Regions from separate parts of the Streptomyces tsukubensis genome, predicted to be linked through region 2. Evidence: riboswitches for the same ligand, from Rfam matches in the RefSeq annotation. Region 2 holds a riboswitch; each other region holds the start of a gene.
What was found. Region 2 has a riboswitch for cobalamin ahead of B7R87_RS10355 (ABC transporter substrate-binding protein). Riboswitches for the same ligand answer to the same signal wherever they lie in the genome.
Positions count from the first base shown of each region.

Region 1 (7,607 bases), 4.9 Mb from region 2:
CGCGACGGGGTCCGCACCCTGCTGGAACTGGCCCGGGCTCGGCCTGTCGCCGAGCTGGGCGACGGACGGTTCGACGAGGTCAACGCGGAACTGCTGGCCGCCGTCGACGACGACGGGGCCCTCGACGGGTATCTCCTGCGGACCGCCGGCGACGGCCAGCATCCGACCAGCAGCTGCCGGATGGGCGATCCCGCCGATCCGGCGACCGTGGTCGACCCGGGCGGCCGGGTCCTGGGTACGGAGGGGCTGTACGTGGCCGACGCCTCGGTGCTGCCGTCGTGCCCCCGGTCCAACACCAACCTGGTGTCGATCATGGTGGGTGAGCTGACGGCGGACCGGCTGGACTGACGGCGGCGGACGGTACGGCCCGCGCGGATACCGCGCGGGCCGTACCGGAACCCGGCTCGCCGGGCGCCGCGGACGCCGCGGACACTTCGCCGGGGGTCAGCCCGCGTGCCGGGCCATCCACGCCTCGACCTCGTCCGCCGACCGCGGCAGACCGTCCGACAGATTCTCGTGACCGTCCTCGGTGACGAGCAGGTCGTCTTCGATCCGGACGCCGATACCGCGCCACTCCTCGGGCACGGTGAGGTCGTCCGGCTGGAAGTAGAGGCCGGGCTCGACAGTGAGCACCATGCCGGGCTCCAGTACGCCGTCGACGTACTCCTCGTTCCTGGCCTGGGCGCAGTCGTGGACGTCCAGACCGAGCATGTGCCCGGTGCCCGCCATGGTGAAGCGGCGCTGCAGTCCGAGGTCGTACGCCCGGTGGGCCGGGCCCTCGATGAAGCCCCACTCGACCAGCCGGGCCGCGAGGTGCCGCTGGGCCGCCTCGTGGAAGGCGCGGTAGGGGGCGCCGGGCCGGACGGCCGCCATACCCGCCTCCTGCGCCTCGTACACCGCGTCGTACACCTTCCGCTGGACGGGGGTGAAGGTGCCGCCGATCGGGAGGGTGCGGGTGACGTCGGCGGTGTAGAGGGTACGGGTCTCGACGCCCGCGTCGAGAAGCAGCAGGTCGCCGGGGCGCACCGGGCCGTCGTTGTCCGTCCAGTGCATGATCGTGGCGTGCTCGCCCGCGGCGCAGATGGAGCCGTAGCCGACGGAGTTGCCCTCCAGCCGGGCGCGGCGGAAGAAGGTGCCTTCGATCCACCGCTCGGAGGTGGCGACCGCCCGGGACAGTTCTCCGATGGCGTCGGTGAATCCGCGGACGGTGGAGTCGACGGCCTTGCGGAGTTCGCCGATCTCCCAGTCGTCCTTGACGAGCCGGAGGTCGCTGAGCGCCTCCTCCAGTTCGGCGTCGCGCTCCTCGTCGGTGGTGACGGCGGCCTCCAGCAGGGGGGCGATCCCGCGGACGATCCGGGTCGGGGCGCCGGAGGCGGCGGCGAGATCGTCGGCGGCCGTACGGACGTCGCGGCAGGGCAGACCGAGGACCAGCTCCGCTTCGGCGAGGGAGCGGCGGCGGCCCATCCACAGTTCGGCGGTGGGGCCGGTCCAGAACTCGTTGTCGGTCCGGCTGTCGCGCGGCAGCTGGTAGCAGTAGGCGTCGTGGCCGCCGTCCGCCCGGGGTTCGAGGACGAGGGCGCCGTCGCGGGCCCGGTCGCCGGTCATGTGCACATAGCCCGTGTACGGCCGGAAGGGGTAGGTGTCGTCGTTGGAGCGGACCTTGAGCCCGCCGGAGGGGATCACCAGACGCTCGCCGGGGAAGCGAGCGGAGAGCGCGGCGCGGCGGCGGGCCGCGTGCGGGGCCTGCTCGTCGGGGAGCAGATCGTGCTGCTCGGTGTCCGCCCATCCCGTCCGCATCAGCGCGGACAGCTCCTCGGAGATCCCCGAGTAGAGACCGTTCTTCCGGCCCTTCGACACGTCGTCCACCTTCCCTGGGCAGTTCGTCGTCGGCGGGGCTGTCCAGCTGCGGTTTCCGGGTTCCGGGTGTCCCGCGGTACGGCCCGGGAGCCCTCGCCGCCGCCGGATCCCACCGGCGGCCTCCGGACGGTATCCCGCACGGGACCCCGCCGGTGCCGGAACGTGCCAGTGGCACGGATCGGCCACAACCGGCTCGGGACGGTCGATAATGCGGTGCATGACGAACGCGAAGCTCGGTGAGGCGCTGCGGCTCCTAGGGCTCGGCCCCGCGGCGGCCGGGGTCTATCTGGCGCTCCTGGAACGGGCCCCGGCCCCGCTGCGGACGATCGCGGACGCGGCGGGCCTGGACGGCGACGAGCTGGCCGCGGCGTACGGCGCCCTCGTCGACGCCGGTCTGGCCAGCGCCGCCCGGGACGGTGACGACACGGTCGCCCCGGTTCCGCCCGCGGCGGGCCTGGAGCTGCTGGCCCGGCACCGGGCGGCCGCGGTCGAGGAGTCGCGGATCGCGGTGGGCGGCGCGTTCGAATCGTTCCGGCGGCAGCGGCTGGCCGCGTACAACGACGATCTCGTCGAGGTCGTCACCGGGGAGGCGATCGGTCCCAGGATCCGCCGGGCCTGGGCGAGCGCCCGTGAGCAGATCCGGCAGTTCGAGTCGCCGCCGTACTTCCCGCTGACCGAGGCCACCGGCGACGCGCTGGCCACGCTCGCCCGCGGGGTGACGCAGCGGGTCGTGTACTCGCGGGAGTCGCTGGAGCACCCGGGCCGGCTGAAGGACGTCATCGAACCGTGCGTCGAAGCCGGCGAGCAGGCCAGGGTGCTGCCGTCGGTACCGGTCAAGCTGGTGATCATCGACGATGCGTACGCGCTGGTGTCGCTCTCCATCGAAGAGGCCGATGTGCACAACACCATGCTGGTGGTCCAGCCGTGCGGACTGTTCTCGGCGCTGGTGGCGCTGTTCGAGCAGTCCTGGCGCAACGCCCTGCCGTTCCAGGGGCGCACCACCCGCCCCGGGGGCCTGCCGCCCGCCGACCGGCGGCTGCTGTGGCTTCTCGCGGGTGGTGCGAGCGACGAGATCATCGCCCGTGAACTGGGCGTCAGCCGCCGTACGCTCTACCGCAGGCTGCAGGTCCTGATGGCGCGGCTCGGCGCGGCGAACCGCTTCCAGATGGCGTTGCAGGCGCAGCGCAGCGGATGGCTGTGACCCCGGGTCGTCAGCTCTCGTCCCGCCGGGCGAGGACGCTGGGGGCGAGGCGGCCGACGATCGCGGGGGCCTCGTGGACGAGGGTGTCGTCGGTGAGGGCCTCGACCATGAACAGGGCGAAGTCCACGCGCCGGGTCAGGTTGCTCTTCAGGAGCGGATCGCCGACGTGGCGGGTCCATACGGGCAGCCCCTGGCTTTCGCCCTCCTCCAGATCACTGGCGCGGACCAGGGTCCAGCGGCGGTCGCTGGCGAAGATCAGTCGCGCGGCGGCGAGTTGGTCGTCGACGTCGACGACCCTCAGGGCGCGGCTCAGCAGGGTGACGATCCGGACGGAGGCCGTGAACGTCCGGGTGTAGCGGTCCTTGTCGTCCCGGGGCACGTGCCAGCCGCAGGAGAAGACCAGCCGCGCACCGGGTTCGGCGTGGTCGAGCACGGCCCGCGCGGTACCGGAGGAGTACTGCCGTACGCCCCAGGGGACGAGCACGGTCAGCACTCCGTCGCAGCCGGCGACGGCCCGGCGGATCACTTCCGGGTCGTTGGTGTCCCCGGGGACGACCGTGATCCGGTCCGCGAACCCGTCGAGCTTGCCGACGCTGCGTTCGCGGCAGACGCCGACCACTTCCCAGCCGCGGTCGAGCGCCCGGCTCACCAGGTACCGGCCCAGTTTGCCCGATGCGCCGACGACGCAGACCTTCCGTATCCGCCCGCTCCGTCCGGTATCCATCCTGCGGCCCTCACCTTCGACTTACTATGTAAGTGACACGGTGGAACTTACACCGTAAGCCGAAGGGGCGGAACCCGGACGGCGCAACGGGACGGCAGCAGCACGGCCGGACGACGACACGGGCGGAGAGCATCCATGCGGGAGAACACGGGCGGCCGGGGCGGCCGGCCGAAGCGGGCGCCCCTGAGCCGGGACCGGGTGATCGCCGCTGCGGTCGCCCTGGCCGGCGAGAAGGGGGCGGCAGGGGTCACCATGCGGGCCCTCGCGGGCTCCCTGGGCGTCGAGGCGATGTCTCTCTACAACCATGTGCGCAACCGGGACGATCTCCTCGACGGCATGGTCGACGCCGTCTTCGCCCTGATCGAACTGCCGCCCCCGGGGGCGGGCTGGAAGAGGGCGATGCACGACCGCGCCGTATCGGCCCGCACGGCACTGCTGGCCCATCCGTGGGCCGTCGGTCTGATGGACTCGCGCAGCCGGCCGGGCCCGGCCACCCTGCGCCACCACGATGCCGTCCTGGGCACCCTGCGCGCCGGGGGCTTCTCCGTCAGGGCGGCGGCCCGCGCGGTCGGGGTGATCGACAGCTTCGTCTACGGTGCGGTGCTCCAGGAGTTGAGCCTCCCCTTCGCCGCCCCTGAGGACCGCGACGGGATCACGGCCGCCCTGCTGCCCGCGCTCTCCCCCGACAGCCACCCGCATCTCGTGGAACTGGTCGCCGCCCAGTCCGAGGGGCCCGGCTTCGACCCGGCCGTGGAGTTCGGCTTCGGCCTGCGCCTGATCCTGGAGGCGCTGCGCCCTGACGAGGCGGACGGGGAGGGCGGGACGCGGTGACGGCGGGGGCCCGCCGGGGAGTTGCCGCGGCGGCTCCGGTGCCCGCCGCGGGGGCCGTTCGTCCCACCGGGTGATCCGCATGATGGACCCGTGCCGCCGAAACGGTCCCGCGCACCGTAGGCTGGCCCCGCAGCTGGTTCGCCCCGTCAGCCGGACGGGAGCGTCGTAAGAGGGAACCCGGTGGGAATCCGGGACTGCCCCGCAGCGGTGAGCGGGAACGACCGCCGTCATACGCACTGGGTCCGGGAAAGGGCCTGGGAAGCGACGGCCACTAGGTGCCCGCCGGGAGACCGGCAGGCGTGCCCGCGAGTCCGAAGACCTGCCCGTTGCCCGCGTACGGAACGTTCCGCGCGCGGTATTCCGGTGACCTCGTGGGCGGGTCGGGGAACACCCCGGATGGATTCCGGGGAGTACGTACCGTACGGAACACCGCGCCGTGCCGCGCGGGATCCGGTTCCGTCCGGTGCCCCCTTCGCGCTCTCGTTCCCGTCTCCGGGATCTCAGGGATTCATCTCGCGAAGGAGATCTCCGTGACCACGAAGTCCGCAGCCGCGGCAGCACGGTCCACCGTGTACGGCTACCCCCGTCAGGGACAGGGCCGGGAACTGAAGAAGGCGGTCGAGGGCTACTGGAAGGGCCGGGTGGACGCCGACGGCCTCCGGGCCGCAGCCGCGGCACTGCGCACCGCCAACTGGCGCGCCCTCGCCGGGGCGGGCATCGACGAGGTCCCCACCGGCGACTTCTCGTACTACGACCATGTCCTCGACACCACCGTCATGGTGGGTGCGATCCCCGAGCGGCACCGTGCGGCCGTTGCCGCCGACGCCCTCGACGGCTACTTCGCCATGGCCCGCGGCAACCGGGAGGTGGCGCCGCTGGAGATGACCAAGTGGTTCGACACCAACTACCACTACCTCGTGCCCGAACTGGGCCCGGGCACGGTCTTCACCGCCGACTCGGGCAAGCAGGTGGACGAGCTGAAGGAGGCGCTCGCCCTCGGCCTGACGGCCCGGCCGGTCCTCGTCGGCCCGGTCACCTACCTTCTGCTCGCCAAGCCCGCCCCCGGGGTGCCCGCCGACTTCCAGCCGCTGACGCTGCTGGACCGGCTCCTGCCGGTGTACGCGGAGGTGCTGGCCGATCTCCGCGCGGCGGGCGCGGAGTGGGTCCAGCTCGACGAACCCGCCCTGGTCCAGGACCGCACCCCGGCGGAGCTGAACGCCGCCGCGCGCGCCTACCGCGACCTCGGCGCCCTGACCGCCCGGCCGAAACTGCTGGCCGCCTCCTACTTCGACCGTCTCGGCGGAGCCCTGCCCGTGCTGGCCAAGGCCCCGGTCGAAGGGCTGGCCCTGGACTTCACCGGATCCGCGGCGGCCAATCTGGGCGATCTGGCCGCCGCCGGCGGGCTGCCCGGGAAGCGGCTGGTCGCCGGAGTCGTCAACGGCCGCAATATCTGGGTCAACGACCTGGAGAAGTCCCTCGCCACCCTCGGCACCCTGCTGGGTCTCGCGGACCGGGTGGACGTCGCCGCGTCCTGCTCCCTGCTGCACGTCCCGCTGGACGCCGCCGCCGAGACCGACGTCGACCCGGAGATCCTGGGCTGGCTGTCCTTCGCCCGGCAGAAGACCGACGAGATCGTGACCCTCGCCCGGGGCCTCGGCCGGGGCACCCCCGCCATCAGCGGCGAACTGGCGGCCAACCGTGCCGTGCTCGCCTCGCGCGCCGCGTCCCCCGTCACCCGCGACCCGGCCGTCCGCGCCCGTACCGGAGCGGTCACCGCGGCCGATGCCCGGCGCTCCGCACCGTACGGCGAACGGACCGTCGCCCAGCGGACCCGCCTCGGGCTGCCGCTGCTGCCGACCACGACCATCGGCTCCTTCCCCCAGACCGACGAACTGCGCGCCGCCCGCGCGGATCTGCGGTCCGGGCACATCGACACGGCCGGGTACGAGGAGCGCGTCAGGTCCGAAATCCAGGAGGTGATCGCGTTCCAGGAGAAGACGGGGGTCGACGTCCTCGTCCACGGCGAACCCGAGCGCAACGACATGGTCCAGTACTTCGCCGAGCAGCTCACCGGTTATCTGGCCACCCGGCACGGCTGGGTCCAGTCGTACGGCACCCGCTATGTCCGCCCGCCGGTCCTCGTCGGGGACGTGTCCCGTCCCGCGCCGATGACCGTCCGCTGGACGAGCTACGCCCAGTCCCTCACCGGGAAGCCGGTCAAGGGCATGCTGACCGGACCGGTCACCATGCTCGCCTGGTCGTTCGTCCGCGACGACCAGCCCCTCGGGGAGACCGCCCGTCAGGTCGCCCTCGCCCTCCGCGACGAGGTGGACGATCTGGAGGCGGCGGGCACCCGGGTCATCCAGGTCGACGAGCCGGCCCTGCGCGAGACCCTGCCGCTGCGCACCGCCGACCGGGCCGGCTATCTGGCCTGGGCGACGGAGGCGTTCCGGCTGACGACCTCCGGTGTCGCGGCGGACACCCAGATCCACACCCATATGTGCTATGCCGAGTTCGGGGACGTGGTCGAGGCCATCGACGATCTGGACGCGGACGTCATCAGCCTGGAAGCGGCCCGCTCCCATATGCAGATCGCCGGTGAACTCGCCGTCCACGGCTACCCCCGGGAGGCCGGGCCCGGGGTCTGGGACATCCACTCCCCGCGCGTCCCGTCCGCCGACGAGGCCGCCGGACTGCTCCGTACCGGGCTGAAGGCGATCCCCGCCGAACGGCTCTGGGTCAACCCCGACTGCGGACTGAAGACCCGCGGCTGGGCGGAGACCCGCGCCTCCCTGGAGAACCTGGTCGCCGCGGCGCGTACCGTCCGGGGTGAACTCTCCTCGTCCTGATTCGGGGCCGGGTCCGGATCGGGATCCTGAGCCGGATCCGCCGGGGCGGAGGGCGGCTGCCCTCCGCCCCGGCACCGGCCTCAGGCGCCGGGGTTCGGAGCTTCGGTCAGAAAGCGGTCCAGACGAACGAGACCTGGTCGCCGGC
Region 1 covers NZ_CP020700.1:7,634,951-7,642,557, reverse strand. Annotated here, with positions in the region: gene B7R87_RS31485 (GMC family oxidoreductase) at 1-348, shown strand, start outside; gene B7R87_RS31480 (aminopeptidase P family protein) at 445-1,857, opposite strand; gene B7R87_RS31475 (helix-turn-helix domain-containing protein) at 2,075-3,058, shown strand; gene B7R87_RS31470 (NAD(P)-dependent oxidoreductase) at 3,069-3,782, opposite strand; gene B7R87_RS31465 (TetR/AcrR family transcriptional regulator C-terminal domain-containing protein) at 3,918-4,613, shown strand; cobalamin riboswitch at 4,731-4,954, shown strand; gene metE (5-methyltetrahydropteroyltriglutamate--homocysteine S-methyltransferase) at 5,144-7,462, shown strand; gene B7R87_RS31455 (DUF4430 domain-containing protein) at 7,569-7,607, opposite strand, start outside.
Region 1: linked by a shared signal. The riboswitch ahead of metE (5-methyltetrahydropteroyltriglutamate--homocysteine S-methyltransferase) and the one ahead of B7R87_RS10355 (ABC transporter substrate-binding protein) in region 2 are both predicted to bind cobalamin.

Region 2 (7,607 bases):
TGAAGCTGACCCCGGACGAATGCCGGCAGTGGCTCTGCGCCCTCAACGACCTGCGGCTGACGATCGGCACCCGGCTGGAGATCAGCGAGCGGGACGACGAGGAGGGCGCCGAGGGCGGCGGGCTCTACCACCTCCCCGACGACGATCCGCGCAAGCCGATGGTGATGGCGTACCTCTGGCTGGGGGTCCTCCAGGAGACCCTGGTCGGCGCGCTGCTGCCCTGACCTCCCGGCGCCTTCACGCCCCGGTGGCCGCCCGGCCCCGGGGCGTCGCGCTGCCCGCCGAGGGCCCAGGGGTCTCCGTACCCCTCGCACGCCTCGTACCCCTCGCGCGCCTCGTACCCCTCGCGCGCCTCGTACCCCTCGCGCGCCTCGTACCCCTCGCGCGCCTCGTACCCCTCGCGCGCCTCGTACCCCTCGCGCGCCTCGTACCCCTCGCACGGCTCGCACGGCTCGCGCGCCCCACGCGGCTCAGCCCCGTCCGTCCGTTCGGTTGTTCGCTCAACGGACACTCAAATCCGGATAACGATCGCGTTACCTGCCTGGGGTAATCTGCCCGGCAAAGTGCTGTTTGCCCGGTTCTTTCTGTGCAATGTGCCACAACGCAGCGGATTGATCTCTGGAGCAACCGTGATAAATCTTCACGACCACCAGGGGCGCCACCCATGCTCCTGGGGGCGCTTTTGCCGGCGGACCGCCGGTGGCACTCCATCCATATCCGGGGGGATCAGGAACTGATCCGCAGCCGTATCGCCGGGGGGCGCAACGGATCGCGGATCGGCATGGAGAGAAGGGCGCAGCAGCTATGACCTCGGTGCAGGTCGACGACTCCAAAGACGGACCGGGCGGACCGGGCGGACCCGGCGGCTCGGTCGGTACGAAAGCCCCGGCGGCCACCGTCGAGGACCAGGGCTACCACCGGGCACTCGGTGCCCGTCAGATTCAGATGATCGCCATCGGCGGTGCCATCGGAACGGGTCTCTTCCTCGGCGCGGGCAAGGGCATCTCCAAGGCCGGACCCAGCCTCATCCTCGCCTACGCCATCGCGGGCGTGGTCATCTTCTTCATCATGCGGGCGCTGGGCGAACTGCTGATGTACCGGCCGGTCTCGGGCTCGTTCTCCGAGTACGCGCGGGAGTTCGTCGGCCCCTTCGCGGGCTTCGCCACCGGCTGGACGTACTGGCTGTTCTGGGTCGTCACCGGAATGACCGAGGTCACCGCGGCGGCCGAGTACATGACGTACTGGTTCGACCTTCCGCAGTGGATCTCGGCCCTGGGCTTCACCATCGTCCTCTACCTCGCCAATCTGATCTCCGTGAAGATCTTCGGCGAGCTGGAGTTCTGGTTCTCCATGGTCAAGGTGACCGCCATCGTCGGCATGATCCTGATCTGCGCGGGCATCATCACGCTCGGCTTCACCGACGCCGGGGACACCGCCTCCTTCTCCCTCCTCTGGAGCGACGGCGGCTTCTTCCCCAAGGGCCTCGGCGGCACCCTGATGACCCTCCAGATCGTGATGTTCGCCTTCCTCGCGGTCGAGCTGGTCGGCGTCACCGCCGGTGAGTCCAAGGACCCGGAGAAGACCCTCCCCAAGGCCATCAACACCGTGCCGTGGCGGATCGCCGTCTTCTACGTCGGCGCCCTGATCATGATCCTTTCGGTCGTCTCCTGGACCAACTTCCGGCCGGGCGTCTCACCGTTCGTCGCCGCCTTCGACCAGATGGGCCTGCAGATCGGCGCGGGCATCGTCAACTTCGTCGTGCTCACCGCGGCGCTGTCGTCCTGCAACTCCGGCATGTACTCCACCGGTCGGATGCTGCGCGACCTCGCGCTCAACAGCCAGGGCCCCAAGCTCTTCACCCGGCTGACCAAGCACGGCACCCCGCTGATCGGCACCACCTTCTCCGCGGGCCTGATGCTGATCGGCGTGTGGATCAACTACCAGTGGCCCGGCGACGCCTTCAACAAGATCGTCTCCTTCGCCACCATCTCCGGTATGTGGGCGTGGATCATGATCCTGGTCAGCCATATCCGCTACCGGGCCAAGGCCGCGCGCGGCGAGGTCGCCGAATCCTCCTTCAAGGCGCCCGGCGCGCCCTGGACGAGCTGGTTCGCGCTGGCGTTCATCGGCATGGTCATCGTGCTGATGGGCATCGACAAGGACGCCCGGATCTCCCTGTACGTGGCCCCGCTGTGGGCGCTGGTGCTCGGCGTCTCCTATCTGGTCCTCCGCTCGAAGAACCCGGAGGGCGCGGCCTTCGCCAAGCGCTGACGGCCGCGGGGGCTCCGGCCCCTGAACGTGCCGGACGGCGGGAGGGCGGCTGCCTGCCCCACCCACCCGCCGTCCGGCATCCGAGAAGGTCCGGTCCGAACCGTGAAACGGTTCGGACCGGACCTTCCGCCATTCGGACGGTCCGCGCTTATCCTGATCCGCATGCTGACCCTCACCCAGGATCTGTACGACCGGATCGTCGCGCACGCCCGAGCCGACCACCCCGACGAGGCGTGCGGCATGGTCGCGGGCCCCGAGGGCAGCGGTCGGCCGGAACGTTTCATCCCCATGCTGAACGCGGCCCGTTCGCCCACGTTCTACGAATTCGACTCCGGCGATCTGCTCAAGCTCTACCGCGAACTCGACGCCAACGGCGAGGAGCCGGTGATCGTCTACCACTCGCACACCGCGACCGAGGCATACCCGTCGCGTACCGACATCACCTACGCCAACGAGCCCGGCGCGCACTACGTCCTGGTCTCCACCGCCGACACCGACGAAGCGGGCCCCTTCCAGTTCCGCTCGTTCCGGATCGTCGAAGGAGAGGTCACCGAGGAGGAAGTCCGGGTCGTCCAGGCATACTGACCCGCAGCGCCCGTGCGGCGCTCCAACTCCATACGGGGCGGTGGGACCCAGGAAGCCGGTGCGAATCCGGCGCGGTCCCGCCACTGTGAACAGCCGCTGACACGTGCACGCACCCCGCGTGCCGTCCCGCGGCCGTCAGTCAGGAACTGACCCATCGCCCTTCTCCCATGACCCAGGGGACGCGGATCCCCGGAGGAGGACCCACGCATGTCCATGCGCATATCCGGACGCCGTACCGCACGCCGTCGTACCGCCCTCGCGGTCACGGCCGCCGCCCTGCTCCCGCTCGCCCTCACCGCCTGCGGCTCCGGCGGCTCCGGCGGTTCGGGCTCCGGCAAGGACGGCGGGAAGGCCGAGGCCCGGCCCGGCTTCCCGTACACCGTCGACAACTGCGGAGTGAAGACCACCTACCAGGCGCCCCCGAAGCGGGCCGTCACCATGAACCAGCACGTCACCGAGATCATGCTGGAACTGGGCCTGGAGAAGTCCCTGGTCGGGACCGCCTACCTCGACGACAAGGTGCTCCCGCGCTACCAGAAGGCCTATGACGCGATCCCGGTCGTCGCCAAGGAGTACCCCTCCAAGGAGAAGCTCCTCGCCGCGAACCCCGACTTCGTCTACGGCGGCTACGCCAGCGCCTTCGAGGCCAAGGACGGCCGCACCCGCGACGAGCTGAAGAAGTCGGGCATCGACACCCGGCTCAACCTGGAGTACTGCACCGAGAAGCGGACCACCCTCGACGACGTGTACCGCGAGATCGACGAGGTCGGCCGTACCTTCGGCGTCGCAGACCGGGCGCAGAAGTGGATCGCGGACTCGCGGGCGTCCGTCGCGAAGACCGCGGCCGAGCTGAAGAAGACGCAGACCGCGCCGGTCCCCGTCTTCGTCTACGACAGCGGCGACAAGACCGCGTTCACCGTCGGCGGCAAGGGCATCGGCAACGAGCTGATCAGCCGCGCGGGCGGCCGGAACGTCTTCGCCGACATCCCCAAGAGCTTCGGTGACGCGACCTGGGAGCAGGTCGTGGCCCGTAAGCCCGAGGTGATCGTGATCTACGACTACGGGGCGACGAGCCTGGAGCAGAAGAAGCGGAAGCTGCTTGCGGACCCGGCGCTGAAGGACGTACCGGCGATCCGGAACAAGAGGTTCGCCGTCCTCCCGCTCTCGGACGCGGTCCTCGGTGTCCGCGCGCCCGACGCGATCGCCAAGCTGGCCCCGCAGATCGCCCGATGAAGCGCCTCCTCGCGCCGGCGGGGGCCGGGCAGGAGGCGGGCGCCGCGGTGCCCGCCGCCTCCCGGCTCCGGTTCGGGGCCGTGACGGCCGGGCTGCTCGTCGCCCTGGCCGCCGCGGTCCTCGCGGCGCTCGCGCTCGGTTCCGTACGCATCCCGCCCCGCGAGGTCGTCGCGGCCCTGCTGCCGGGCGCCGAGCCGAGCCCCTTCCGCACGATCGTCCTGGACGTCCGGCTGCCCCGGGTCCTGCTAGGGGTGGTCGTCGGCGCCGGTCTCGGTGTCGTCGGCACGGTCCTGCAGGCCCTGGTGCGGAACCGGCTCGCGGACCCCTTCCTCCTCGGGATCTCCTCCGGGGCGTCCACCGGCGCGGTCCTCGTCCTGGTCCTCGGCATCGGCACGACCACCGCCGTCGCCCTGCCCGCGGGCGCCTTCGCGGGCTCCCTCGCCGCATTTCTGCTGGTGTACGGGCTGGCGCGGCACGGCGGCGGGATGACGGGCACCCGGCTGGTGCTCGCCGGGGTCACCATCAGCTACGTCTTCACCGCCCTGACCACACTGGTCCTCGTCGCCTCCTCCCGGCCGGAGCACTTCCGCGAGGCGCTGTACTGGTCGCTCGGCGGCCTCGGCAGCGCCCGCTGGGACTCGGTCTGGCTGCCGACCGTCGTCGTCGGCCTCACCCTGCCGCTGCTGCTCGCCCTCGCCCGGCCGCTGGACCTGCTGCTGGTGGGGGAGGAGGGGGCGACCGTACTCGGACTGGACGTGGCCCGCTTCCGGGCCGCCGCCTTCGTCCTGGTCTCGCTGGTGACGGCGGTGCTGGTGGCGGCGAGCGGCGCGGTCGGCTTCATCGGGCTGATGGTCCCGCACGCCGCCCGCATGCTGGTCGGCGCGGCACACCGGGCGCTGCTGCCGGTGGCCGCGCTCGGCGGGGCGGTCGCGCTGGTGGTGGCCGATCTCGCGGCCCGTACCGTCGCCGCCCCGCAGGATGTGCCCGTCGGGGTGCTCACCGCGCTCATCGGCGGACCGCTGTTCCTCTGGCTGATGCGCCGCCGCTCGGTCGACGGCACGGAAGGAGCCCCCGCGTGACGACGACCGCCGCCGAACTGACCGTACGGGGACTCTCGTACGCCACCGCCACGGGCCGGCTCCTGCTCGACGGCGCCGACCTGGACATCCGCCCCGGCGAGACGGCGGGGCTGGTCGGCCCGAACGGCAGCGGCAAGACCACCCTGCTCCGCTGTGTGTACGGAACCCTGCGACCCACCGCGGGAAGCGTCCGCCTCGACGGCGCGGACCTGCTCGCCCTCGGGCCCAAGGAACGGGCGCGGCGGGTCGCGACCGTACCGCAGGACAGCCGTCCGGAGTTCGAGCTGACCGTCCGCGAGATCGTGCTCATGGGGCGGGCACCGCACAAACGCTTCTGGGAAGCCGATACCGCGGCGGACGGCCGGGCGGCCGACGAGGCTCTGGACCGCCTGGGCATCGGGGACCTCGCCCACCGGCCGTTCCCGTCGCTCTCCGGCGGCGAGCGGCAGCGGGCGCTGGTGGCCCGCGCCCTGCTCCAGGACCCCGCGCTGCTCGTGCTCGACGAGCCCACGAACCATCTCGACATCCGATACCAGTGGGAGATTCTGGCCCTGGTCCGGAGCCTGGGCGCGACCGGCCTGCTGGCGCTGCACGATCTCAATCTGGCGGCGTACTACTGCGACCGGATCCACGTCCTCCAGGCCGGCCGGATCGTCGCCTCCGGTCCGCCGGGGGAGGTGTTCACGCCTTCCCTGCTCTCCGAGGTGTACGGGGTGAACGCCGAGGTCGCCGTCCACCCCAGGACCGGGGCGCCCACGATCACCTACCTCCCGCCGGACTTCCAGGAGGCCATGACCACCAGGTGAGCGGATTCGTTCCGCGATGCGAGATCACATTCCGGTCCCGGGGACGGGAATCGGTACGATGACCGCATGGTTCTCCACGACATGAGTGACAAGACGCAGAGCGGCGCCGTGCTGCTCGTGGCGCGGCTCCATGTCGACCTGTGCCGTCTCGCCAGCGCGTTGTGTACCCGAGCGGGCCGGAGCCCGCGCCTCTGAGCGTGTCCTGAGCACCGCCGTACCACCGCACCGCTGCACCGCCGCCGGCCAGCCCGGCGCACCCGATCCGCACCGCCCGAGCCGCTTCGGCGCGGGACCGAGCCGCGTCCCCGCCGCCACGCCAGCCGACTGGAGTCCACCCCATGGCCATCGAGGTCCGCATTCCGACCATCCTGCGTACGTACACCGACGGCGAGAAGGCCGTCGAGGGCAACGGGGACACCCTTGCCGAGCTCTTCGCCGACCTCGACACGCGGCACGCGGGCATTCAGGCCCGCATCGTGGACAAGGAGAACGGCGACCAGCTCCGCCGCTTCGTCAACGTCTACCTGAACGACGAGGACGTCCGGTTCATCGACGGCATCGCGACCAAGCTCGCCGACGGCGACAGCGTCACCATCCTCCCGGCGGTCGCCGGCGGAATGCGCTGACCGGCGATGCGTTACGACTCCCCACTCGCCGCCGTCGGCAATACGCCGCTGGTCCGGCTGGCCCGGCTGTCCCCCTCCGACGAGGTCCGCATCTGGGCCAAGCTGGAGGACCGCAACCCCACCGGTTCCATCAAGGACCGCCCCGCGCTCCATATGATCGAACAGGCGGAGAAGGACGGCCGGCTCACCCCCGGATGCACCATCCTGGAACCGACCTCCGGGAACACCGGCATCTCCCTGGCGATGGCGGCCCGCCTCAAGGGCTACCGCATCGTCTGCGTCATGCCGGAGAACACCAGCGACGAACGCCGTGAACTGCTGGCGATGTGGGGAGCCGAGATCATCTCCTCCCCGGCGGCCGGGGGCTCCAACACCGCCGTCCGGATCGCGAAGGAGATCGCCGAGCAGCACCCCGACTGGGTGATGCTCTACCAGTACGGCAACCCGGCGAACGCGGGCGCCCACTACGCCACGACGGGCCCGGAGATCCTCACCGACCTCCCGTCCATCACCCATTTCGTGGCCGGCCTCGGCACCACCGGCACCCTGATGGGAGTCGGCCGCTACCTCCGCGAGAACGTCCCGGACGTTTCCATCGTCGCGGCCGAACCCCGCTACGACGACCTGGTCTACGGCCTGCGCAACCTGGACGAGGGCTTCGTCCCCGAGCTGTACGACGCATCCGTCCTGACCACCCGCTTCTCGGTCGGCTCGGCGGACGCGGTCCGCCGCACCCGCGAACTCCTCCAGCAGGAGGGCATCTTCGCGGGCATCTCGACGGGCGCCGCGCTGCATGCGGCGATCGGGGTGGCGAAGAAGGCGGTGAAGGCGGGCGAGAGCGCGGACATCGTGTTCGTGGTCGCGGACGGCGGCTGGAAGTACCTGTCGACGGGCGTCTACACGGCGGAGACGACGGAGGCGGCGATCGAAACCCTGCAGGGCCAGCTCTGGGCGTGACTGTGTAGTTGCGTAATCGGCGGGAGCCCTACCGGCCCGGCGCCTCGTCG
Region 2 covers NZ_CP020700.1:2,709,704-2,717,310, reverse strand. Annotated here, with positions in the region: gene B7R87_RS10375 (DUF2017 domain-containing protein) at 1-224, shown strand, start outside; gene B7R87_RS10365 (amino acid permease) at 805-2,271, shown strand; gene B7R87_RS10360 (Mov34/MPN/PAD-1 family protein) at 2,434-2,856, shown strand; cobalamin riboswitch at 2,882-3,025, shown strand; gene B7R87_RS10355 (ABC transporter substrate-binding protein) at 3,064-4,089, shown strand; gene B7R87_RS10350 (FecCD family ABC transporter permease) at 4,086-5,168, shown strand; gene B7R87_RS10345 (ABC transporter ATP-binding protein) at 5,165-5,974, shown strand; gene B7R87_RS34065 (putative leader peptide) at 6,041-6,169, shown strand; gene B7R87_RS10340 (MoaD/ThiS family protein) at 6,313-6,600, shown strand; gene B7R87_RS10335 (PLP-dependent cysteine synthase family protein) at 6,607-7,557, shown strand.

Region 3 (7,607 bases), 2.8 Mb from region 2:
CGGGTGCTGGACGAGTCCAACGAGGGCTGCCTCTCCGTCCCCACGGCGTACGCCTCCCTGGCCCGCCCCGACTACGCGGTGGTCAGCGGACAGGACGCCGCGGGCAACCCGATCCGCATCGAGGGCACCGGCTACTTCGCCCGCTGCCTCCAGCACGAGACGGACCACCTCTACGGCCGGCTGTACATCGACCGTCTGTCCAAGCGCGACCGCAAGGACGCGCTGCAGCAGATGGCGGAGGGCACCCCGCGCTACGCGACCGTCCCGAACGAGTGACGTTCCGCCCGTCCGCAGACCGTGAGGCCGCCCTCCAGGGCGGCCTCACGGCGTTCCCGGCCCTGCCGCGGCGCTGCGTACGGCCCCGTCACGACGGTGCGGCCGGGCCCGGGAGATCCGGACCCGGCCGCACCGGGGCGCCTCTGCCGAGGCAGGCTCAGAAGTCGTCGTCGAAGGCGACCGAGCCCTCCACCGCCACCTGGTAGGCGGAGGGACGGCGCTCGAAGAAGTTGGTCAGCTCCTGCACACCCTGGAGCTCCATGAAGGAGAAGGGGTTCTCCGATCCGTACACCGGGGCGAAGCCCAGCCGGACCAGCCGCTGGTCCGCGACGCACTGGAGGTACTCGCGCATCGACTCCGTGTTCATGCCCGGCAGACCGTCGCCGCACAGGTCCCGGCCGAACTGCAGCTCCGCCTCCACGGCCTCCTTCAGCATGTCGGTGACCTGCTGCCGGAGCTCGTCGTCGAAGAGCTCGGGCTCCTCCTTGCGGACGGTGTCGACGACCTCGAACGCGAAGTTCATGTGCATGGTCTCGTCCCGGAACACCCAGTTGGTGCCGGTCGCCAGACCGTGCAGCAGACCGCGGGAGCGGAACCAGTACACGTACGCGAAGGCGCCGTAGAAGAACAGCCCCTCGATACAGGCCGCGAAGCAGATCAGATTGAGCAGGAAACGGCGGCGGTCGGCCTGCGTGTCCAGCTGGTCCAGCTTCTCGACCTGGTCCATCCACCGGAAGCAGAACTGGGCCTTCTCGCGGATGGACGGGATGTTCTCGACCGCCGCGAAGGCGGCCGTACGGTCCTCCGGGTCGGGGAGGTAGGTGTCCAGCAGCGTCAGATAGAACTGGACGTGCACCGCCTCCTCGAAGAGCTGACGGCTCAGGTAGAGCCGCGCCTCCGGGGAGTTGATGTGCTTGTAGAGGGTGAGCACCAGATTGTTGGCGACGATGGAGTCACCGGTGGCGAAGAACGCCACCAGCCGCCCGATCAGATGCTGCTCGCCCGGGGTGAGCTTCGCCAGGTCGGCGACGTCGGAGTGGAGGTCGACCTCCTCCACCGTCCAGGTGTTCTTGATGGCGTCGCGGTACCGCTCGTAGAAGTCGGGGTAGCGCATCGGCCGCAGGGTGAGCTCGAAGCCCGGGTCCAGCAGATTCTGCACGCGGGCGGGGGTTTCCGGGGTGGGCATTACTGGCAGGCCTCGCAGGACTCGGGGTTCTCCAGGGAGCAGGCGACCGCCTCTTCGGGGGTGGCCTGCGCCGGAACGGGGACGGGGGTGGCGGCCGAACCGCTCGCGGCCCGGGCGATCCGGGTCGCGGGCCGGGACCGCAGGTAGTACGTGGTCTTCAGCCCCTGCTTCCAGGCGTACGCGTACATCGAGCTGAGCTTCCCGATGGTCGGCGTCTCCAGGAACAGGTTCAGCGACTGCGACTGGTCGAGATAGGGCGTCCGGGCCGCCGCCATGTCGATCAGACCGCGCTGCGGGATCTCCCACGCCGTCCGGTACAGCTCGCGGACGTCGGCCGGGACCCAGGAGAAGCCCTGCACCGAACCGTTGGCGTCGCGCAGCGCCTCCCGGGTCTGCGCGTCCCAGACGCCGAGCTTCTTCAACTCCGCCACCAGGTACGAGTTCACCTGCAGGAACTCTCCGGAGAGCGTCTCGCGCTTGAACAGGTTGGAGACCTGGGGCTCGATGCACTCGTACACCCCGGCGATGGACGCGATGGTCGCGGTCGGCGCGATCGCGAGCAGCAGGGAGTTCCGCATCCCGGTCCGGGCGATCCGGGCGCGCAGGGCCTCCCAGCGCTCCGGCCAGGCCGGCTCGGTGCCGTAGTGGTCGGGGTGCAGGACCCCGCGGGCGGCCCGGGTCTTCTCCCAGGCGGGGAAGGTGCCGTGGCGCTCGGCCAGATCGGCGGACGCCTCGTACGCGGCGAGCATGATCCGCTCGGCGATCCGGGTCGACAGGGCGCGGGCCTCGGGGGAGTCGAAGGGCAGCCGCAGCTGGAAGAAGACGTCCTGGAGGCCCATGGCGCCCAGGCCGACCGGCCGCCAGCGGGTGTTGGAGCGCCCGGCCTGCTCGGTCGGGTAGAAGTTGATGTCCACGACCCGGTCGAGGAAGGTCACGGCGGTACGGACGGTGGCGTCCAGCCGCTCCCAGTCGATCTCCCCGCCGACGACGAAGGCGCCCAGGTTGACCGAGCCCAGATTGCAGACCGCGGTCTCGCCGTCGTCGGTGACTTCGAGGATCTCGGTGCAGAGGTTCGACGAGTGGACCGTGTGGCCCTTCTCGGCGGTCTGGTTGGCGGTGCGGTTGGCGGCGTCCTTGAAGGTCATCCAGCCGTTGCCGGTCTGGGCCAGGGTCCGCATCATCCGGCCGTACAGCTCACGCGCGGGCATGGTCTTGCGGGCCAGGCCCTTCGCCTCGGCGGCCCGGTAGGCGGCGTCGAACTCATCGCCCCACAGGTCGACCAGCTCGGGGGTGTCGGCGGGGGAGAAGAGCGACCATTCGGCGTCGTCCGCGACCCGGCGCATGAACTCGTCCGGGACCCAGTGCGCCAGATTCAGATTGTGGGTCCGCCGGGCGTCCTCGCCGGTGTTGTCGCGCAGCTCCAGGAACTCCTCGATGTCCGCGTGCCAGGTCTCCAGGTAGACCGCGGCGGCGCCCTTGCGGCGGCCGCCCTGGTTCACCGCGGCGACCGAGGCGTCGAGGGTCTTCAGGAACGGGACGATGCCGTTGGAGTGCCCGTTGGTGCCGCGGATCAGGGAGCCGCGGGCCCGGATCCTGGAGTACGAGAGCCCGATGCCGCCGGCGTGCTTGGAGAGCCGGGCGACCTGGTGGTAGCGGTCGTAGATGGAGTCCAGCTCGTCGAGCGGGGAGTCCAGCAGATAGCAGGACGACATCTGCGGGTGGCGGGTGCCGGAGTTGAAGAGCGTCGGGGACGAGGGCAGGTAGTCCAGCCGGCTCATCAGCCCGTACAGCGCGACGACCTCGTCGAGGGCGCGTACGCCGTCGTCCTCCGCGAGCCCGCAGGCGACCCGGAGCATGAAGTGCTGCGGGGTCTCGATCACCTGGCGGGTGATGGGGTGGCGCAGCAGATAGCGGCTGTAGAGGGTGCGCAGCCCGAAGTAGCCGAAGCGGTCGTCGGCGGCCGGGTCGATCGTCGCGTCGAGCCGCTCGGCGTACCGCTCCACGAATGCGGCGGTACGGTCCGCGATCAGGCCCTCGTCATGTCCCACCCGCACCGAGGCGGTGAAGGAGACCGAGCCCTGGCCCGCGGCCTCGGCGGCGATGGTCCGGGTCAGCAGCCGGGCGGCCAGCCGGGAGTAGGCGGGATCATCGGAGATCAGGCCCGCGGCGGCGTCGGTGGCGAGCTGATGGAGTTCCGCCGCGTCCGATCCGGGGTGCCGGCCGCGGAGCGCGGCGGCGGCCACCCTGCCGGGGTCGGTGTCCGGCAGATCGGCGGTGAGGTCGGTCAGGGTCCGCAGCAGGGCGGTCCCCGGCCCGTCCTCGGGCGTCGCGGCAGTGGGCCGGGGGGTCTGCCCGGGCAGCTGCTGGGCGGTGCCTGAAGCCGGATCGGCTGGCGCGATGGTCACGTGGTGCTCTCCCTCGCTCGGCTCGCGGGCCGTCGGCGGGGGAGGGGTGGGCAGGCCGGACGTTCCCGGAAACGGGCAGCACGCACGGCGTCCACCGGCCCAACCGCGAGGCCCGGACGTCTCGGCACCCGGGTCGGACGATCCGGGTGCGCTGTCGGCAGACGGCCGGACTTGCCCTGGCGCGACAAAGTACGCCGAAGCACACCGTTGCGGGACAGTTCCGGATTCGCACCGGATTCCTCTGCGGTGACAGCGAGATGAGCATACATGTGGGGGCACCGCCGAAGCGGTGCCCCCACATGTTGTGTCGCGCCTCTCATGCTCCCGCACGGTCCGGGGCCGTCCACGACGGTGTCCACGCCCCTCCGGGGAGGCCCGGCCCCCTGCCCGGGACGGCCCGGCCGAGCCCCTCCAAGGGGCCACGGTGCGCTTCCCCGGCCGGGAGGCGGCTGTTTCAGGGGCACGGCTTCCTTCCCCAGGGGGCGAGGTGAAGGTTTTCAGGGGGGCGCCTCCCACGCCGCCAGGCGTAGGGGGAGGAAACTGCGCGATCGGCCACGACGGTGTTGTGCTCGGCAGACGGCATGCAATGCCGTTACGGATTCCGCCTCCCGCCCGGCCGGGTGACGACCGTATGCGACCACGCGCCGCCGTCGGCTTGTCGCGCAGTTCCTCGCGCCCCCGGGTACTCCCGCTTGGCGTCTTGGCAGGGGGAGCGCCGCCACGGGGTGCTCGTGCCTGCCATTCCGGGAATGACGGCCCCGCCCCTGGGCACTCCTGCTTGCCACTCCGGCGGGGGAGCCGTGCCACTGGGTGCTCCTGCGCGGCGTACCGGAAAAAAAAGGGGGGCGCCGCGCTCCGACAGGGGTCGGGGCGCGGCGCACATGGAGAAGCGGAGGCTCTAGTCCTGGGGGCGGCGGAGGCGGGCGACGAACTTGTAGCGGTCGCCGCGGTACACCGACCGCACCCACTCCACCGGCTCCCCCTGCGCGTCCAGCGAGTGCCGCGACAGCATCAGCATCGGCAGCCCGACGTCCGTACCGAGCAGCCCCGCCTCGCGCGGTGTCGCCAGGGACGTCTCGATGGTCTCCTCCGCCTCGGCGAGATGGACGTCGTAGACCTCGGCCAGTGCCGTATAGAGGGAGGTGTACTTGACCAGGCTGCGCCGGAGCGCCGGGAAGCGCTTGGCGGACAGATGGGTGGTCTCGATGGCCATCGGCTCACCGCTGGCCAGCCGGAGGCGTTCGATCCGCAGGACCCGGCCGCCGGTGGAGATGTCGAGCAGTCCCGCGAGGGTGTCGTCCGCGGTGACGTACCCGATGTCGAGCAGCTGGGAGGTGGGTTCCAGGCCCTGGGCCTTCATGTCCTCGGTGTACGAGGTCAGTTGGAGCGCCTGGGAGACCTTGGGCTTGGCGACGAACGTGCCCTTGCCCTGGATGCGCTCCAGCCGGCCTTCGACGACCAGCTCCTGGAGCGCCTGGCGCACGGTGGTGCGCGAGGTGTCGAATTCGGCCGCGAGCGTGCGCTCCGGCGGTACCGGCGTGCCCGGGGGCAGGGTCTCCGTCATGTCGAGGAGGTGCCTTTTGAGGCGGTAGTACTTGGGTACGCGCGCGGTCCGGGTCGGTGTCCCGGCCTCGGTCTCCGTACCCACCCCGTCCGTCGTCATGGCCCGCCTTCCCGTTCCCGACTGCGCTGCTGCCGTCACCGGCTCCTCCGTCTGTAGCGGATCACATCGTGGCACGGGCCGGTCCCGGGGAGTGACCCTGTCCCTCCTGTTTTTCTGCCTTCAGGGTGGACACCACTGCTTCTTATACACCGAGGGGGCTAGGGTTGGTCTAGTCCAAGCGAAGGCCTCAAGCCTGCCCGGATCATGCCCTGATGTCGGTCCGATAACGGACTGGACAGGCATGTTTATCGAGCCTTGACAGCCCGAAAGGTCTAGGCCAAGCTCCGGGTACTGGTCTAAACCATTTAAGACCGGGTCCCAGCCCCAGGCAGTACTTTCGCGTATGGCTTCGTTTTGGGCGGGGTGGCAGGCATCCCTTAGGAGGGTGGCGTGAAGCGCAAGCTCATCGCGGCGATCGGTGTCGCGGGCATGTTGGTCAGTGTTGCCGCGTGTGGCTCGGACGACAAGAAGGACAGCGAGGGTTCCGGCAAGGACGGCTTCAAGGGTCAGACCCTGACGTTCTGGGCCATGGACGGTTCGACGCCGGACAAGTGGCTCGCTGATCTGACCGCCGAGTTCGAGGCCAAGACCGGCGCCAAGCTGAAGTACGAGAAGCAGGCGTGGAACGGTATTCAGCAGAAGCTGACGACCGCTCTCTCCGAGGACACCCCGCCGGACGTCTTCGAGATCGGCAACACCCAGACCCCCGCCTACGCCAAGACCGGCGGTCTGGCGGACCTCGGTGACCTGAAGAAGGAGATCGGCGCCGACTGGTCCGAGTCCCTCAACAAGGCCTCCGTCTTCGAGGGCAAGCAGTACGCCGCCCCCTGGTACTTCGCCAACCGTGTGGTGATCTACAACAAGTCGGTCTTCGCCGAGGCCGGCATCACCGCGCCGCCGAAGACCCGCGCCGAGTTCTACGCCGCGCTCGACAAGATCAAGGCGAAGGGCAAGGAGCCGATCTACCTGCCCGGCCAGAACTGGTACCACTTCGTCGGACTGGTGATCGGCCAGGGCGGCGAGCTGGTCAAGAAGGACGGCGACAAGTGGGTCTCCAACCTCGCTGACCCGAAGGTCCAGGCCGCGGCCGAGGAATACAAGAAGATGCAGGCCTACTCCAAGGCCCCCAAGGACAAGGACGAGGCCACGCCGCAGCAGGCCGACATCTTTGCCCAGGGCAAGACCGGTGCCTTCATCGGCATGGGCTGGGAGGGCGCCACCGCCATCAAGGCGAACCCGGCCATCGAGAAGGAGCTCGGCTACTTCACCATCCCCGGTGAGACCGCCGACAAGCCCGAGGGTGTCTTCCTCGGTGGCTCCAACCTCGCCGTCGCGCAGAACAGCAAGAAGCAGGCGCTCGCCAAGGAGTTCCTGAAGCTTGCGCTCTCCGACAAGTACGAGGGCGGCCTGGCCAAGGCCAGCGGCGTCATCCCGAACAAGGAGTCCCTGAACTCCAACCTGACGGGCAACCCGGTCGCCGAGGCCGCCGCTCCGTCCGCGAAGTTCGGCGGCACGACCCCGCTGATCGCCGAGTGGGCAGCCGTCGAGAACGCCCCCAACCCGATCAAGACCTACCTCACCGCCGTGGTGAGCGGTAAGTCTCCGGCGGACGCCGCCAAGCAGGTCGAGGGCGAGTTCAACAAGCGCCTGGCTCAGAAGCAGTAACTGTCACGGCGGCCGGGGCGGGGGCGAACGCCCCTGCCCCGGCCGCCGACTGCTGTCCCCAAAGCGCCTAGGAAGAGATGGCGAGCATGACCGTGCAGACCGAACGGGCGCCGTCCGGCCCCGCGGAGGCGTCCGAGCCTCCGGTCAAGGGCAAGGGCAGGCCCTCCGCACCGCGTAAGGCGGGCGATTTCGTTCCTTATCTGCTGCTGCTTCCCGCGGTGGCCGCCACCCTGGTCTTCCTGGGCTGGCCTCTGGTCAACAACGCGATTCTGTCGTTCCAGAACCTCAATATGAGACAGCTGATCCAGCGTCTCACCGAGTGGAACGGCATCGACAACTACCGGGATATCCTCACCGGTCCGGACTTCTGGCGGGTCACCGGCCGTTCGATCGTCTTCGCGGGCGTCAACGT
Region 3 covers NZ_CP020700.1:5,468,028-5,475,634, forward strand. Annotated here, with positions in the region: gene def (peptide deformylase) at 1-276, shown strand, start outside; gene B7R87_RS22710 (ribonucleotide-diphosphate reductase subunit beta) at 434-1,462, opposite strand; gene B7R87_RS22715 (ribonucleoside-diphosphate reductase subunit alpha) at 1,462-3,867, opposite strand; cobalamin riboswitch at 4,007-4,168, opposite strand; gene B7R87_RS22720 (GntR family transcriptional regulator) at 4,766-5,530, opposite strand; gene B7R87_RS22725 (extracellular solute-binding protein) at 5,921-7,195, shown strand; gene B7R87_RS22730 (carbohydrate ABC transporter permease) at 7,282-7,607, shown strand, end outside.
Region 3: linked by a shared signal. The riboswitch ahead of B7R87_RS22715 (ribonucleoside-diphosphate reductase subunit alpha) and the one ahead of B7R87_RS10355 (ABC transporter substrate-binding protein) in region 2 are both predicted to bind cobalamin.

Region 4 (7,607 bases), 1.1 Mb from region 2:
CCGGTCGCGGGGACCGCCGCTCCGGCGACCGGAACGGCAGGGCGGAGGAGGGGTGCCGGGTTTCCCCTTGCCGAAGGCACGGCGGGCTGCCGAGAAGCGGCCCCCGGCCTGCGGCCCGGCAACGGCCGGCACCGCGCCGTACGCCTCCGGCGCGGCCACCTGCGACGGGGGCATATGGGCGCCTCCCCGTCATCGCCGCCGTCAGGCCGACCCGTAGACCCGCGCCGGAGGCGTACGGGCGGCCCGGGCGGGCCCTTCGCGGGTCCGGGCCCGTGGGAGGGCCCGGGCGGGCCCTTCGCGGAGCCGGGCCCGGGGGAGCCGGGCGGCCCGGGGGCGGTCAGCCCGGCTGGCCGTACCCCCGAAGGCGCCCGCCCGCCTCCGCCAGCTGCTCCGGTGTGAGGAGCTTCGGCGCGAGCCCGGGGACCGAGGACGCGAGCAGCCAGACCCGGCACATCCACTCCAGCTGTGCCGTGCGGTCGTACGCCTGGTCCAGCGTCGCGCCCACGGCGACCGTGCCGTGGTTCCCCAGCAGGCAGGCCCGGCGGCCGTCGAGCGCCGTGAGCATCCGGGCGGCGAGCTCCTCGGAGCCGTACACCGCATAGGGCGCGACCCGCACCGGTCCGCCGAGGTCGGCCGTCATGTAGTGGACCGGCGGCAGCTCGCTGACGAGCGTGGAGACCGCGGTGGCGTGCGCCGCATGGGTGTGGACGACGGCCCCCACCTCCCGGGAGCGGTGGACCGCCAGGTGGAGCGGCAGTTCGCTGGTCGGCTCCAGGGTTCCGAGGACCCGGCGTCCTTCGAGGTCGACGGCGGTGACGTCACCGTCCGTGAGGCGGTCGTACGGCACTCCGCTCGGGGTGACGAGGACCAGTGGCCCCACCCGGGCCGAGACATTGCCGGAGGTCCCCACGACGAGCCCCTCCGAGGCCGTGCGGCGGGCCGTGGCGACGAGTTGCCGCCAGGTCTGTTCGATGGCGCTGTCGGACGCGTGTGCGGTCGCTCGGGTCATGGGGCGATCCTGTCAGCCGGTCCCCGCGCGGGACAGAAGCCCCGTGATGGATATCACCACAAGATCGGATGAACGGCGCTTTTCCCTCACCGGAGGGGCACCGCACCCGGCATCCAGGCCTCCGGAAGGGCCTCCGCAACCAAAACGGAATGATGAGAACCGCTTGGGGTCACCCCCAGTCCGGCCCCAGTTCACCTTCCGTTCACCCAGGTTACTTACCTTCGGCGAGCCACTGACCTCCAAAGATTGCCTGGGTAAATGGAACACATCACGCTGCTGCTCGCGATTGTGATCGTGACGGCTCTCGTGTTCGATTTCACGAACGGTTTCCACGACACCGCCAACGCGATGGCCACCACCATCTCGACCGGCGCCATGAAGCCCAAGACCGCGGTGGCCATGTCCGCCGTGCTCAACCTCGTCGGCGCGTTCCTGTCCGTGGAGGTCGCCAAGACGATCTCCAGTGGCATCGTCGACGAGGCAGGCATCACCCCAGAAGTCATCTTCGCGGCGCTCGTCGGCGCCATCCTCTGGAATCTGCTGACGTGGCTGGTCGGACTGCCGTCCAGTTCCTCGCACGCCCTCATGGGCGGTCTGATCGGCGCCACCGTCGCTTCCGTCGGCTTCAGCTCGGTCAACGGCGGCACGGTGATCACCAAGGTCCTGATCCCGGCGATCGCGGCGCCGCTGGTCGCGGGCCTGGCCGGTTACCTCGGCACCCGGCTGACGTACCGCATCGGCCGCAACACCGACCAGAAGAGCACCGACAAGGGGTACAAGGCGGGTCAGATCGCCTCCGCGGGCTTGGTCTCCCTGGCCCACGGCACCAACGACGCCCAGAAGACCATGGGTGTCATCACCCTGGCCCTGGTCGCCGGTGACATCCTCGCCCCCGGCTCCAACCCCCCGATGTGGGTCATCGTCTCCGCCGGTGTCGCCATCGCCCTCGGCACGTACCTCGGTGGCTGGCGCATCATCCGCACCATGGGCAAGGGCCTGACCGACCTCCAGCCGCAGCAGGGCTTCGCCGCCCAGACCAGCGCCGCGACGGTCATCCTGGCCTCCTCCAACCTCGGCTTCTCCCTCTCCACCACGCACTCCTGCTCCGGTGCCGTGATGGGCTCGGGTCTCGGCCGCAAGGGCGGTGTGGTCCGCTGGTCCACCGCCACCCGGATGTTCGTCGCCTGGGGTCTGACCCTCCCGGCCGCCGGTCTGGTCGCCGCCGCCTCCGAGTACGTGACCAAGCAGGGCGACTGGGGCGTGGCCGCCGTGGCGGTCTTCCTCGTGGCCTCCTCCGCAGCGATCTGGGTGATCTCCCGCCGCCAGGTCGTCGACCACACCAACGTCAACGACGTCGACGAGCCGGCCGACGCAGAGTCCCCTGGTGTCGTCACCACCGCCATGGCCGCCGTCACCCCGCCGCCGCCCGCCGGCGCCGAGAGCGGCGAACTGAAGGCCACCATCCACTCCTCCCCCTCCGCCGCGTCGTCGGCCCCCGAGACCGGCCCGGCCAGCCCGGCCGCGGTGTAAGGACAGATCAGCATGAAGATCGACTGGGAAGCCCTGGGCTCCGTATTCGGTGTCAGCCTCATCGGCACCGTCGCCCTGGTGGGCCTGTTCTCCCTCGGAGTCATCGCCCTGACCAAGCAGGACGCGGCCGCCGCCAAGGGTGGCTCGACGGTCCTCCCCCGTACCGGCGCCTACGCCTGCTTCACGGCCTGCGCACTCGCCGTGTCGTACGGCATCTATCTGATCGTCACCTGATCACTGCCTGATCACCGTCCGGCCACTGCCTGACCGGCTCCGATCGGCTCGTGTCGGCTCTCCGATCGGCCCTTGTCGGCTTCCGATCGGCCCGTTTCGGCTCTCCGATCGCTGCCGGCGGGCCCCTGATCCGGATGCCGCCCTCGCGGCGGTGACAGCCGGGCCCTGCACCCTCGTGGTGCCGGGCCCGGCTGTCGTATGTCCGGGGCACTTCGCGGACCTTGTATGTGGCTCTGCGCACACCGCTCCGTCGCAGGTCAACGGCGAGTTGACGGCTGTTCTCACCCCGTGGTGGACTGCCGGGGCCATTACGGAGGCAGTAGAGGAAGCCGGTGCGAATCCGGCGCGGTCCCGCCACTGTCACCGGGGAGAAGGTCCCCCGGGAGCCAGGAACTCTCGCCTCCGTTCACGTCGAACCAGGGCGCGGACACCCTGAGTGAGGACATTCGCCATGCGCGGCAACGGTTCAGTCGGCAGCGGTTCGGCCCCGCCGAGCCCCCTCGGTCCCACCGGCTCTCCCCAGGGCTCCGCCTCCGCGGAGGCCCCCGCGGGCGTCGTCTCCTCTTCCTCGTCTTCCTCGTCCTCCTTGTCCTCCTCGTCCCCCTTGTCGTCCTCCGACTCTTCCGGGCACTGATCCGTGAGGGCCGACCGGATCTTCGCGTACGGCGCCACGGCGGGGCTCCTCGGTGATCTGCTGCTCGGTGATCCCCGCCGGGGGCATCCCGTGGCCGTGTTCGGGCGGGCCGCGGGCGCGTCCGAGCGGCTGCTGTGGCGTGACCACCGGGGCTGGGGCGCGCTCCACACCGCTGTCTGCGCGGGCGGCGCCGTCGCCGTGGCGGCGGGTGCCGCGCGGACCCTGCGCCGCCGACCCCTGGCGTCCGCCGCGTTGACCGCTGCCGCCACCTGGGCCGTGGTCGGCGGTACGTCCCTGGCCCGTGAGGCACGGGCGGTGGGGGACGCGCTGGCGGCCGGGGACCTCGAAGCCGCCCGGGCGCGGCTGCCGCATCTGTGCGGGCGGGATCCGCAGGCACTGGACGGGCCGGAGATCGCCCGGGCCGTGGTGGAGTCCGTCGCCGAGAACACCTCCGACGCGGTGGTGGGGGCCCTGGTGTGGGGGGCCGTGGCCGGGGCGCCGGGGCTCGTCGGCTTCCGGGCCGTGAACACGCTGGACGCCATGGTGGGGCACCGCTCGCCGCGGTACCACCGGTTCGGCTGGGCGGCGGCGCGGCTCGACGATGCGGCGGGCTGGCCGGGAGCCAGGCTCACGGCGGCGCTCGCGGTCGCCGCGGGCGATGACCCGCGGGGTGCGGTACGGGCGTGGCGGGCGGACGCACACGGGCATCCCAGCCCCAACGCGGGCCCGGTCGAGGCGTCGTTCGCGGGCGCTCTGGGGGTACGGCTCGGCGGCACGCTGTCGTACGGCGGCCGGGTCGAGCACCGGGCGGTCCTCAACGGCGGCGCACGGCCGGTCGAGGTCGGGGACATCGAGCGTGCGGTACGGCTTTCGCAACGGGTGGGCGCGCTGACGCTGGGCGTGTGCCTGGCCGGACGGTGGGCGGCGGGCCGACTGGGGCGGTTGGGGCGGCCGGGATACCAGAGGGTGACGGATTTTCCCGGGAGCGGGCGGTAGTCCACAGGCTCCGACGGGATTCGGGCGATGGGTTCAGCATGGGATCCGGTTCGGCGTGGGATCCGGTTCCGCTGCCGGCGGGCGGGTCCGGCCGTAGTGCCTTGCGGGGCTACGGCCGGTGCGTGCGCGGGCGGTGGTGCGCGGGGATGCGGGCCGTCACGGGCAGGCGCGGGCTCACGGGCGGAGCCGTGCGGAGGACATTCGGAGACGACGGGACGGAAAGGAGGCGGTGGTTGATGGAGGGCCGTAGGCGGGGCGGCGGGCTGCTGGTCGCGGGGACGACCTCGGACGCGGGCAAGAGCGTGGTCACCGCGGGCATCTGCCGCTGGCTGGCCCGGCAGGGCGTGAAGGTCGCGCCGTTCAAGGGGCAGAACATGTCCTTGAACTCGTTCGTGACCCGGGACGGCGCCGAGATCGGGCGGGCGCAGGCGATGCAGGCGCAGGCGGCGGGGGTCGAGCCCTCGGCGCTGATGAACCCGGTGCTGCTGAAACCGGGCGGCGACCGCACCAGCCAGGTGATGCTGCTGGGCAGACCGGTCGGCGAGATGAGCGCCCGGGGGTACTTCGGCCGTGCCGGGCGGCGCGAGGAGCTGCTGACCACGGTGCTGGACTGCCTGGACCAGTTGCGGAGCACGTACTCCGCCGTGATCTGCGAGGGCGCGGGCAGCCCGGCGGAAATCAACCTGCGCCGCACGGACCTGGTGAACATGGGCGTCGCCCGTGCGGCCGGGCTTCCGGTGCTGGTGGTGGGGGACATCGACCGCGGCGGGGTCTTCGCCTCCTTCTTCGGGACGACGGCCCTGCTGGAAGCGGCCGACCAGCGCCTGATCGCGGGCTATCTGGTCAACAAGTTCCGCGGGGACGTGGAGCTGCTGCGGCCCGGCCTCTCCATGCTGACATCGGTGACCGGGCGTCCGTTCTTCGGTGTCCTGCCGTACGCGCACGGGCTCGGCATCGACGAGGAGGACGGGCTCCGGGTGTCGCTGCGCGGGGCGGTGCGGGAGTCGATGGTGGCTCCGCCGGTCGGCGCCGAGATCCTGCGGGTCGCGGTCTGCGCGGTGCCGCTGATGTCCAATTTCACCGATGTCGACGCGCTCGCGGCCGAACCGGGCGTGGTGGTGCGGTTCGTGGACCGGCCCGAGGAGCTGGTGGACGCCGATCTGGTGATCGTGCCCGGCACCCGGGGCACGGTGCGCGCGCTGGACTGGCTGCGCCGCCGCGGGCTGGCGGACGCGCTGGTGCGCCGGGCCGCCGAGGGGCGCCCGGTGCTGGGGATCTGCGGCGGCTTCCAGCTCCTCGGTGACCGCATCGACGACGAGGTGGAGTCCCGGGCCGGTGTCGTCGAGGGGCTGGGGCTGCTGCCGGTGCGGGTCAGGTTCGCGGCGGCCAAGACTCTGGCGAGGCCCAGCGGATCGGCGCTGGGCGAGCCCGTCGAGGGGTACGAGATCCACCACGGCGTCGCCGAGGTCCTCGGTGGTGAGCCGTTCCTGGACGGCTGCCGGGTCGGGGAGGTGTGGGGCACCCACTGGCACGGGTCGCTGGAGAGCGACGGTTTCCGGCGGGCGTTCCTGCGGCGGGTGGCCGAGGCGGCGGGGCGGCGGTTCGTGCCTGCTCCGGACACCTCGTTCGAGGCGCTGCGCGAGGAGCAGCTCGACCGGCTCGGCGATCTCATCGAGGAGCACGCGGACACGGAAGCGCTCCGGCGGCTGATCGAGGACGGTCCACCGGCGGGTCTGCCGTTCGTGCCGCCGGGCGCCCCCGCCCCGGTGGCGGCACCCTCGGCGGCTGCTCCGGACGGCGAGGTGCCACCGGCTCCGGCAGGCGGGGTGCCACCGGCTCCGGACAACGGGGTATCGGAGGCTCCGGCCCGGGGCGGCGACGGACGGGAAACAGGGACGCCGGAGCGGACCCGGCAGACGCCTCCGGGGCTCGAAGGTGCCCCGGAGGGACAGGAAGGAGACGCATGAGCAGTACGACCTATCCGTTCACGGCTCTGGTCGGCCAGGACGATCTGCGGCTCGCGCTGCTGCTGAACGCGGTGTCGCCGCGGGTCGGCGGGGTGCTGGTGCGCGGCGAGAAGGGAACCGCGAAGTCGACCGCGGTGCGGGCGCTGGCGGCGCTGCTGCCGGCGGTCGCGGTGGTGCCCGGCTGCCGGTTCTCCTGCGATCCGGGCGAGCCGGACACCGGCTGCCCGGACGGCCCGCACGAGACCGGTGCGGGCGGACAGCGGCCCGCCCGGATGGTGGAGCTGCCGGTCGGTGCCTCCGAGGACCGGCTGGTGGGCGCCCTCGACATGGAGCGGGCGCTGGCGGAGGGCGTGAAGTCCTTCGAACCCGGGCTGCTCGCCGACGCGCATCGCGGAATCCTCTACGTCGACGAGGTCAACCTCCTCCACGACCATCTGGTGGACGTGCTGCTGGACGCGGCCGCGATGGGCGCGTCGTACGTGGAGCGCGAGGGCGTTTCGGTGCGGCACGCGGCCCGGTTCCTCCTGGTGGGCACGATGAACCCGGAGGAGGGCGAGCTGCGGCCGCAGTTGCTGGACCGGTTCGGCCTGACCGTCGAGGTGTCGGCGTCCCGGGAGCCGGAACAGCGGGTGGAGGTCGTCCGGCGCAGGCTGGCCTTCGACGACGACCCGGTGGGCTTCGCGGCGCACTGGGCGGGCGAGGAGGACGTACTGCGGGACCGGGTCACGGCGGCCAGGGCGCTGCTGCCGCGGGTGCGGCTGGGCGACGGGGCGCTGCGGCAGATCGCGGCGACCTGTGCCGCGTTCGAGGTCGACGGGATGCGGGCGGACATCGTGATGGCCCGCACGGCGACGGCGCTGGCGGCGTGGGCGGGCCGGGAGGACGTGCTGGCGGAGGACGTCCGGCAGGCGGCCCTGCTGGCGCTGCCGCACCGGCGGCGGCGCAATCCGTTCGACGCGCCCGGCATCGACGAGGACAGGCTCGACGAGACCCTGGAGCGGTTCGCGGATCCGGGCGAGCCGGACGGCGGTCGGGAACCCGACCCCGACCCCGACTCGGACTCGGACTCGGACTCGGACCCCGACCGGGACCCGGATCCGGACGGGGGCGGCGACGGTCCGGGGCCCGGGGGTCCGGGCGGTGGCGGCGGGCTTCCGCCGCAGCACGGGCCGGACGTACCGGGCACGCCCGACGCGCCGTTGGAAGGTGCTGCGTCCGGGGCGCCGGAGGCCGGTGA
Region 4 covers NZ_CP020700.1:1,626,011-1,633,617, forward strand. Annotated here, with positions in the region: gene B7R87_RS05815 (class II aldolase/adducin family protein) at 338-1,009, opposite strand; gene B7R87_RS05820 (inorganic phosphate transporter) at 1,268-2,539, shown strand; gene B7R87_RS05825 (hypothetical protein) at 2,552-2,773, shown strand; cobalamin riboswitch at 3,046-3,241, shown strand; gene B7R87_RS05830 (cobalamin biosynthesis protein) at 3,411-4,403, shown strand; gene B7R87_RS05835 (cobyric acid synthase) at 4,640-6,370, shown strand; gene B7R87_RS05840 (putative cobaltochelatase) at 6,367-7,607, shown strand, end outside.
Region 4: linked by a shared signal. The riboswitch ahead of B7R87_RS05830 (cobalamin biosynthesis protein) and the one ahead of B7R87_RS10355 (ABC transporter substrate-binding protein) in region 2 are both predicted to bind cobalamin.